Regions from separate parts of the Robbsia betulipollinis genome, predicted to be linked through region 1. Evidence: riboswitches for the same ligand, from Rfam matches in the RefSeq annotation. Region 1 holds a riboswitch; the other holds the start of a gene.
The links. Region 1 has a riboswitch for fluoride ahead of OVY01_RS20430 (voltage-gated chloride channel family protein). Riboswitches for the same ligand answer to the same signal wherever they lie in the genome.
Positions count from the first base shown of each region.

Region 2: linked by a shared signal. The riboswitch ahead of OVY01_RS14525 (chloride channel protein) and the one ahead of OVY01_RS20430 (voltage-gated chloride channel family protein) in region 1 are both predicted to bind fluoride.

Region 1 covers NZ_JAPMXC010000010.1:599,215-602,753, reverse strand. Annotated here, with positions in the region: gene OVY01_RS20435 (sulfite oxidase) at 1-403, opposite strand, end outside; gene OVY01_RS20430 (voltage-gated chloride channel family protein) at 491-1,771, opposite strand; fluoride riboswitch at 1,891-1,969, opposite strand; gene OVY01_RS20425 (sugar transporter) at 2,321-3,487, shown strand.
Region 2 covers NZ_JAPMXC010000004.1:27,475-31,013, forward strand. Annotated here, with positions in the region: gene OVY01_RS14515 (endonuclease/exonuclease/phosphatase family protein) at 1-586, opposite strand, end outside; gene OVY01_RS14520 (Chromate resistance protein ChrB) at 599-1,141, opposite strand; fluoride riboswitch at 1,259-1,329, shown strand; partial or broken gene OVY01_RS14525 (chloride channel protein) at 1,411-2,001, shown strand; gene crcB (fluoride efflux transporter CrcB) at 2,077-2,466, shown strand; gene eno (phosphopyruvate hydratase) at 2,648-3,539, shown strand, end outside.

The DNA.
Region 1 (3,539 bases):
GCAAGGCGGGATCGCATTCGGCACCCGCGGCGCGCAGCACGTCCGCCAGCATGACGCCGCTCCAGGTCGCGTTGCCGATCGCGCCACCCGCCCACGGGTCGCCCGCCACGGGCTTCACGGCCTGCAGGTCGCTGCGGCGGTTGCCCGCGCATTGCAGTACCGCCTCGACCGTATGCCGCGTGAAATCGCCGCGCAACTGCGCCAGCGAGAAAGTCAGGGGCGCCCGCACACGGCCGCCGACGCTCACGCGGAACGATGCGATCTCGGGCCGCGGGATATCGCCATGACTGCGCACGTAGAAGACATCGGCGGGCGTAAGTTTCCACGTGCGCAGGAACCCCAGCCTGGGCTCCGCGTTATACGGATTCGCCGAATGGACGATCCGGGGTTCGAGTTGGGGCATGCGATGTCTCCGGAGAAGGTAGCGCGTTCGAGCAAGGGCCGTGCCGCCAGCTCATCTGCCAGCTCATCTGCCAGCTTACCTGTCCGTTTATTCGCCCGCTGCCGGACCGGTCGCCCCGGTGGCTTCCCCGTCTCCGGGGAACGACCGATGCTTGCTCTGTGCGATTCGCTGCGCCCGGTAGATACCGGCATGGCCGGAGAAAAGATAGGCGACGACACACGCCAGGCCGGCATACACACCAATATCGATGCCGAATAGCTCGACCGCCATGAGGGTCGACGCGATCGGGGTATTGGCCGCGCCCGCGAACACGGCCACGAAACCCAGGCCCGCCAGCACCGGGAAGGGCAGCGCCAGCACATGGGACAACGCATTGCCGAGCGTGGCGCCGATATAGAACAGCGGCGTGACTTCTCCGCCCTTGAAACCGGACGCCAGCGTCACCACCGTGAACGCGAATTTACCCGCGAAGTCGTGGATCGGGAGCGGCTGGCGGAAGGCAGCGACGATCGTCGGAATGCCCAGGCCGAGGTAACGGTGCGTACCGGGCAGAAACGACGCCAGCGCGACGACGGCGCCGCCGACCAGCGGCCGTAGCGGGGGATAGGCGATCCGGCGCTTGACCCAGCCGCCCAATGCATGCGTGGTGTTGGCGAACAGCATGCCCGCGATGCCGAAGATCATCCCCGCGACGATGGCCGATGCGAGGCCGGCGAGGCCGATGTGCGGCACGAAGGGGATCGTATAGCGCGTGTGTTCGATCCCCCAGGCGCGAGTGACCTGATCGGCCAGAATGGCGGAGAGAAAGCATGCCGGCAGCGCGTCGTAACGCAGTTGCCCGATCGCCAGCACTTCGAGACCGAAGACCGCGCCGGCCAGCGGCGTGCCGAACACCGAGGCGAATCCGGCGGCGATGCCCGCCATCAGCAACAGGCGCCGGTCCTCGCGGTCCAGCCGGAAAACCTGCGCCACCCGGTCGGCGAGCGCGCCGCCCATCTGCACCGCGGTCCCTTCCCGTCCGGCCGACCCGCCGAACAGGTGCGTCGCGACCGTCGCGCCGAGCACCAGGAAAGCCATGCGCCTGGGAACCAGTTTTTTGGGATCGTGGATTTCGTCGATCAGGAGGTTATTGCCCGCCTCGACGCTGCTCCCGAAGCGGTAGTACACCCAGCCGACCGCGAACCCGCCGAAGGGCAGCAGGCAAATCAACCAGCCGTGGACGACGCGCGTGTTCGTCACGAGATCCAGGCTCCACAGCAGCAGCGCGGACGCGCTGCCGGAGAGCCCGCCAACCAGGGCGGAGAACGCCAGCCAGCGGCCCAGACGGGGCACCATGGCGAACTGTTCGGGCAAAAAGGGAGCTTTCATAAGACACCAGATTCATGCATTTCAAACCTGGGTAGCGAGAAGCCGCAGAAGCCGCGAAGGCATCACGAAGGCACCGCGACGATGCTGCGTGCGAACGCCCACGACTTCCCTCGACCTAGGAATTCGTAGGCATCATCAACCGGCAAGGCCGGTGGTTCGCTGTCAGGCGGCGGGAGGCATGCCATCTCCGCTGAGCAATATAGCACGAGCCTGCGGTAGCGCAGTGGCGCGTTGTCACACCCCAAAATAAATTTCGCGTGCTTCCCCTGCCTGAATACCCTTCCGCTTCAACCACTTGACGGCAGTAGAACGCATGGTTAACCCTAGTAGCCCGCGCGATTGACTTGTGGAGGACGGAAGCACCGGCGTACACTTTTCCGCAGCCCGCCTTCCTGCCGCCCTTCGCTGCTTCCCGCCGCTTCCAGCGCGTCTGCTTCCACCGCCATTTCAACCCGCGGGAAGCAGCGTCATGCGCGCGCGTGCGCCGTTGTCCGAACGGCCGGCAGGAGACGGGGGTTTTTCCATTCTTCTTCGAGCACCCGAATTTCCATGGTAACGGACGCACCCGCCCCCGCCGCCAGCTGGCGCGGCGTCATCGCGCTGGCTCTGGCCGCCTTCATCTTCAACACCACTGAATTCGCCCCCATCGCGCTGCTCAGCGACATCGGCCGCAGTTTCGATATGCGGCCGTCCGAAGTCGGCCTGATCCTCACCGTCTATGCGTGGGTGGTGGCGTTGATGTCGTTGCCGATGATGCTGCTCACCCGCACCATCGAGCGGCGCAAGCTGCTGGTGGGCGTCTTCATCGTCTTCATCGCCAGCCACGTGCTGTCCGGCGTGGCCTGGAGTTTCGCCGTGCTGGAAGCCAGCCGCATCGGCATCGCCTTCTCCCACGCGGTGTTCTGGTCGATCACCGCATCGCTCGCCGTGCGTATCGCCCCGCCCGGCAAGCGGACCCAGGCGCTGGGGCTGCTGGCCACCGGCACCTGCCTGGCCATGGTGCTCGGCATCCCGCTGGGCCGGGTGGTCGGCGAGGTGCTGGGATGGCGCTGGACCTTCCTGGCGATCGCCGGCATCGCGGCCGCCACTGTCTACCAGCTGACGCGCATCCTGCCGCCGTTGCCCAGCGAGAACGCCGGTTCGTTGCGCAGCCTGCCGCTATTGTTCAAGCGCCCGGCGCTGCTATGCGTCTATCTGCTCACCGCGCTCGTGGTCACCGCCCATTTCACTGGGTACAGCTACATCGAACCGTTCGCGCGTGAGGTGGCGGGCATGAGCGGCACGATGGTCACCGCGTTGCTGCTGCTGTTCGGCGGCTCCGGCGTGATCGGCTCGCTCTTGTTCAGCCGCTATAGCGACCGCTTCCCGAACGGTTTTCTGTTTGCCACGATCGCCGGTATCGCCGCCTGCCTTCTGCTGCTGCTCCCGTTCGCCGCGAACCCCTATCTCCTGGCTCTCCTGAGCGTGTTCTGGGGCATCGCCATCATGTGCTTCGGCCTGATCCTGCAGGCCCGGGTACTGCACCTGGCGACCGATGCCACGGACGTGGCGATGGCGCTGTTTTCCGGCATCTACAATGTGGGCATCGGCGGCGGCGCGTTGCTGGGCAGCGTGATCGGCGTGCATGGCGGCCTGCACTACGTCGGCTTCATCGGCGGCGTGCTGGCGGTCCTGGGCCTCCTGCTCTGCCGGCACATGAACCGGCGATTCGGCTAGCGGCACGACGGGCGGCGCCATCTCCGCCGGCGCCAGCAGGAACGGATCCGTC
Region 2 (3,539 bases), on a different contig from region 1:
CGGCTTCGAGCCTCGCCAATACGGTACGGTCCGCACTCACTAAACCATCATCTAGGTAGCGAATACGGTGGTGCGCCGGCAAGACATTGAAACCTTCTGGCTCAGGATCATGCGGTGAGGCAGCGTTGAAATCTCCGCCGAGCAACGTTAGCTTTTCGGGTGCGACTTGCACTGCCAAATATGCCGCCTCGCGACGGCGCACATCGGGTCCGTTTGGGCAAAGGTGCGCGCTAAGAAAGGTGATGGGCTCGCTAACGCCTGGAACCGCCACCTTCAGCGTAGCAAGCGCGTGGTGAAAATGACCACTATCTGGCTCAAAGGAAAGTGGACGAAGCGGCGTGCGGATAAAAATGGCCACGTGCTGACCGGTTCCTGGCGCGACCGCCAAGAACCCACGCAGACCAAGATGCTCTTCCATCGCATACAGCCACGCGCCTCCGTTAGCGTCAAAGCCCTTCGCCTCCTGCATCAGGAATACATCCGGGTGAATTTGATTTATTAACTCGATTTGCGCTCGGGCACGTACGTCGTTGGTACCCTCTCGCCCTGCGAACAAGGTGTTGTAGCTGAGAACGGTAAGTTGCATGTTCGCTCCAGATTAGCGGTTTTCGTCATGTGCTTCGAAAACGCGTTGGGCATAGACGTCTAGTAGACCTTCACATGCCGTCAGACGTCGCTGCGCCTCTTCCGCACGGGTGGCACCATAAAAGTCGAGCTTGCGAATCTTTTCCAGCCAGGTCTGCAGTTTTTTCAGGTCGGCGTCGTTTTCTTCGAGTTCCGCATAGGTGAAGTGATTCGCCGCGGTTTCCTTTGCGATTTCCGCGTCAAAGTCGTCACATTTGTCGATGAACTCGATGTACTGTTCATCGCGATCGGCCTTGAAGCGACCCAATACCTTATCTTCCTGACTTTGGTCGAGGGCAATCGTTTCAAGCAGCACCGACTCTCCAGCCATTTCGTGGATTTCGTTTTCCATGATCTTCAAGCGACGCGTGTGATCATCGGTCTTCGGCAGCAGGCACACGCCGTTTTGCAAGTAAATGCCGCCCATACCCTTGAGCTTTCGCCATAACGCGATTCGCGTTTTTGCGGGCTCGGCGGGGACCTTATAGGTCAGCAATAGCCAGTTTTGTGTCTTCATGCGAACAATCATAAAGTAACGATCGTAACAAATAAACTGTAGAGACAAATTGTTTTTTTTGTTCTAATCAAAAAAACTTCCGATTAATCTGGACGATTTGGGATCCATTCGGTATCGTTTGGTTAGGGAGATGGTGTTCCTCCTTTAACCGCAGTCGACATTGTGCTGCTGATGACGCCTACAGAAACCTGATCACGGTCAGGGCTGTAGGCGTTCGCGCACACTCTCTTGCCGTTGGTCAGCCCGAACAATTCGAGCAAATATGACCAATGCCGCGCCTTCCCCGCCCAGAACAACTCAAGCTTTTGCCGTATATCGGCAAGTGGCTTGTCATCGCCAGTGTCGTCGCTCTTCTCGCCGGCTGCGCCTCTGCGTTTTTCCTCGCTTCACTCGATCAGGCGACCGATTGGCGTGAAACCCATCATTGGATTATTTGGCTATTGCCTGTGGCAGGGTTTTCCGTAGGGCTTGTGTATCACCTGCTAGGGAAAACTGTCGATGGCGGCAACAATCTCATCATCGACGAAATCCACGACCCAAAGAATGTCGTGCCATTACGCATGGTTCCGCTGGTGTTGGGCGGAACCATTATTTCGCATTTATTTGGCGCAACAGTAGGCCGCGAGGGTACCGCTGTACAGATGGGCGGCGCACTCGCTGATCAGCTCACCCGATTGTTCCGCATACAGCAGGAAGACCGTCGCATCCTATTGATGGCCGGCATCAGCGCTGGCTTCGCGTCGGTGTTTGGAACGCCGTTGGCAGGCACGGTCTTTGGCCTCGAAGTGCTCACCATCGGGCGCATGCGCTATGACGCGCTGTTCCCCTGCATCGTCGCAGGCATTGTTGCCGACCAAGTGTGCCGTGCTCTGTGAGCTGCCTCTCATGAACACGCCAGTGGCAGGCGTAGCCACGCGCGTCAAGGCGGGATGATGATGTTCGGTGCTTCCACCGTTATCGCCATTAGCGCCGGCGCAACCGTTGGCGCTCTCACCCGCTATGGCCTAAGTCTGGCGATGAATGCATGGGTACCTAATCTGCCGATGGGAACACTTGCCTCGAATTTAATTGCTGCCTACATCGTCGGGTTCGCCATCGCTTATTTTGCTGTATCGCCGGGTCTATCTGCGGCATGGCGACTGTTTCTAATTACGGGCTTAGCGGGGGGACTCTCTACTTTTTCAACGTTTTCGGCTGAGCTGCTAACGACGCTGCGAGAGGGTCGCCTAGGTTGGTCGGCTCGCCTACTGGCGTTCCACGTCGGTGGTTCATTAGCCATGGCGGCTCTCGGCATGACTACCGTTTCTTTGGCGCGTCCAACCTGACGATGGCGCAAAGCCCTTCGGTGACCGTTCGGGCGTCCGTGTCGGCGGAATAAAGTGGTCGAGGTTTTTGGTTGTTGAAGCTCCAGGACGGGGATGAGGTGTCGAACACCCCGTTTGTTTACGCGATGCAGTCACCCATTAAATACGGGTCTTTTTGAACTATTTGCACTGGGAGTTGTTCATGGATTTTTCCATCCAAACGTTACACGCCCGCGAGATACTAGATTCTCGCGGCAATCCGACCGTCGAAGTTGACGTGCGGCTCATTGGTGGAGCGACCGGGCGCGCTGCGGTGCCATCGGGGGCTTCTACTGGCGTTCACGAGGCGGTCGAACTACGGGATGCGGACGCGAAGCGTTTTGGTGGTAAGGGTGTCCGCCATGCCGTTGCAAACGTCAATACTGAAATCGCCGTCGCCCTGCAAGGTATGGACGCGAGTGATCAAAGCGGGATTGATAGCGTCTTAATCGAATTGGACGGCACGCCGAACAAGGCTCGACTCGGCGCCAACGCTTTGCTGGCAGTGAGTTTATCGGTCGCACGAGCGGCCGCTCAGGGCGAAGGGCTACAGCTCTTTGAGTACCTAGGCGGCCCGCATGCGAACCGGATGCCAGTGCCGATGTTCAACATCCTCAACGGCGGTGTTCACACAAATTGGCAAGGCGCCGATTTTCAGGAGTTCATGATAGCGCCGGTCGGTGCGGAAAGCTTCGCTGAAGGCCTGCGATGGGGTGCCGAGATTTATCACTGTCTTCGCGACAACTTGAAAAAAAGCGGTCATTCCACGGCGGTGGGCGACGAAGGTGGCTTCGCGCCGGCGTTGAAGCGAAACAGCGACGCAGTGGAGCTGATCCTCACGGCTATTGAGACGGCCGGATACAAACCAGGAGAAGATGTCGTGATCGCCATCGATCCTGCATCCAGCGGATTCTTCAAGGATGGGCTGTATCACTTACATAGTGAAAATCGAAGTATCACTGCTGATGAGTTGGTCGAACTATACGTTGATTGGACAAACAAATACCCCATCGCGGTGTTAGAAGATGGGCTAGCCGAAGACGATTGGGCTGGCT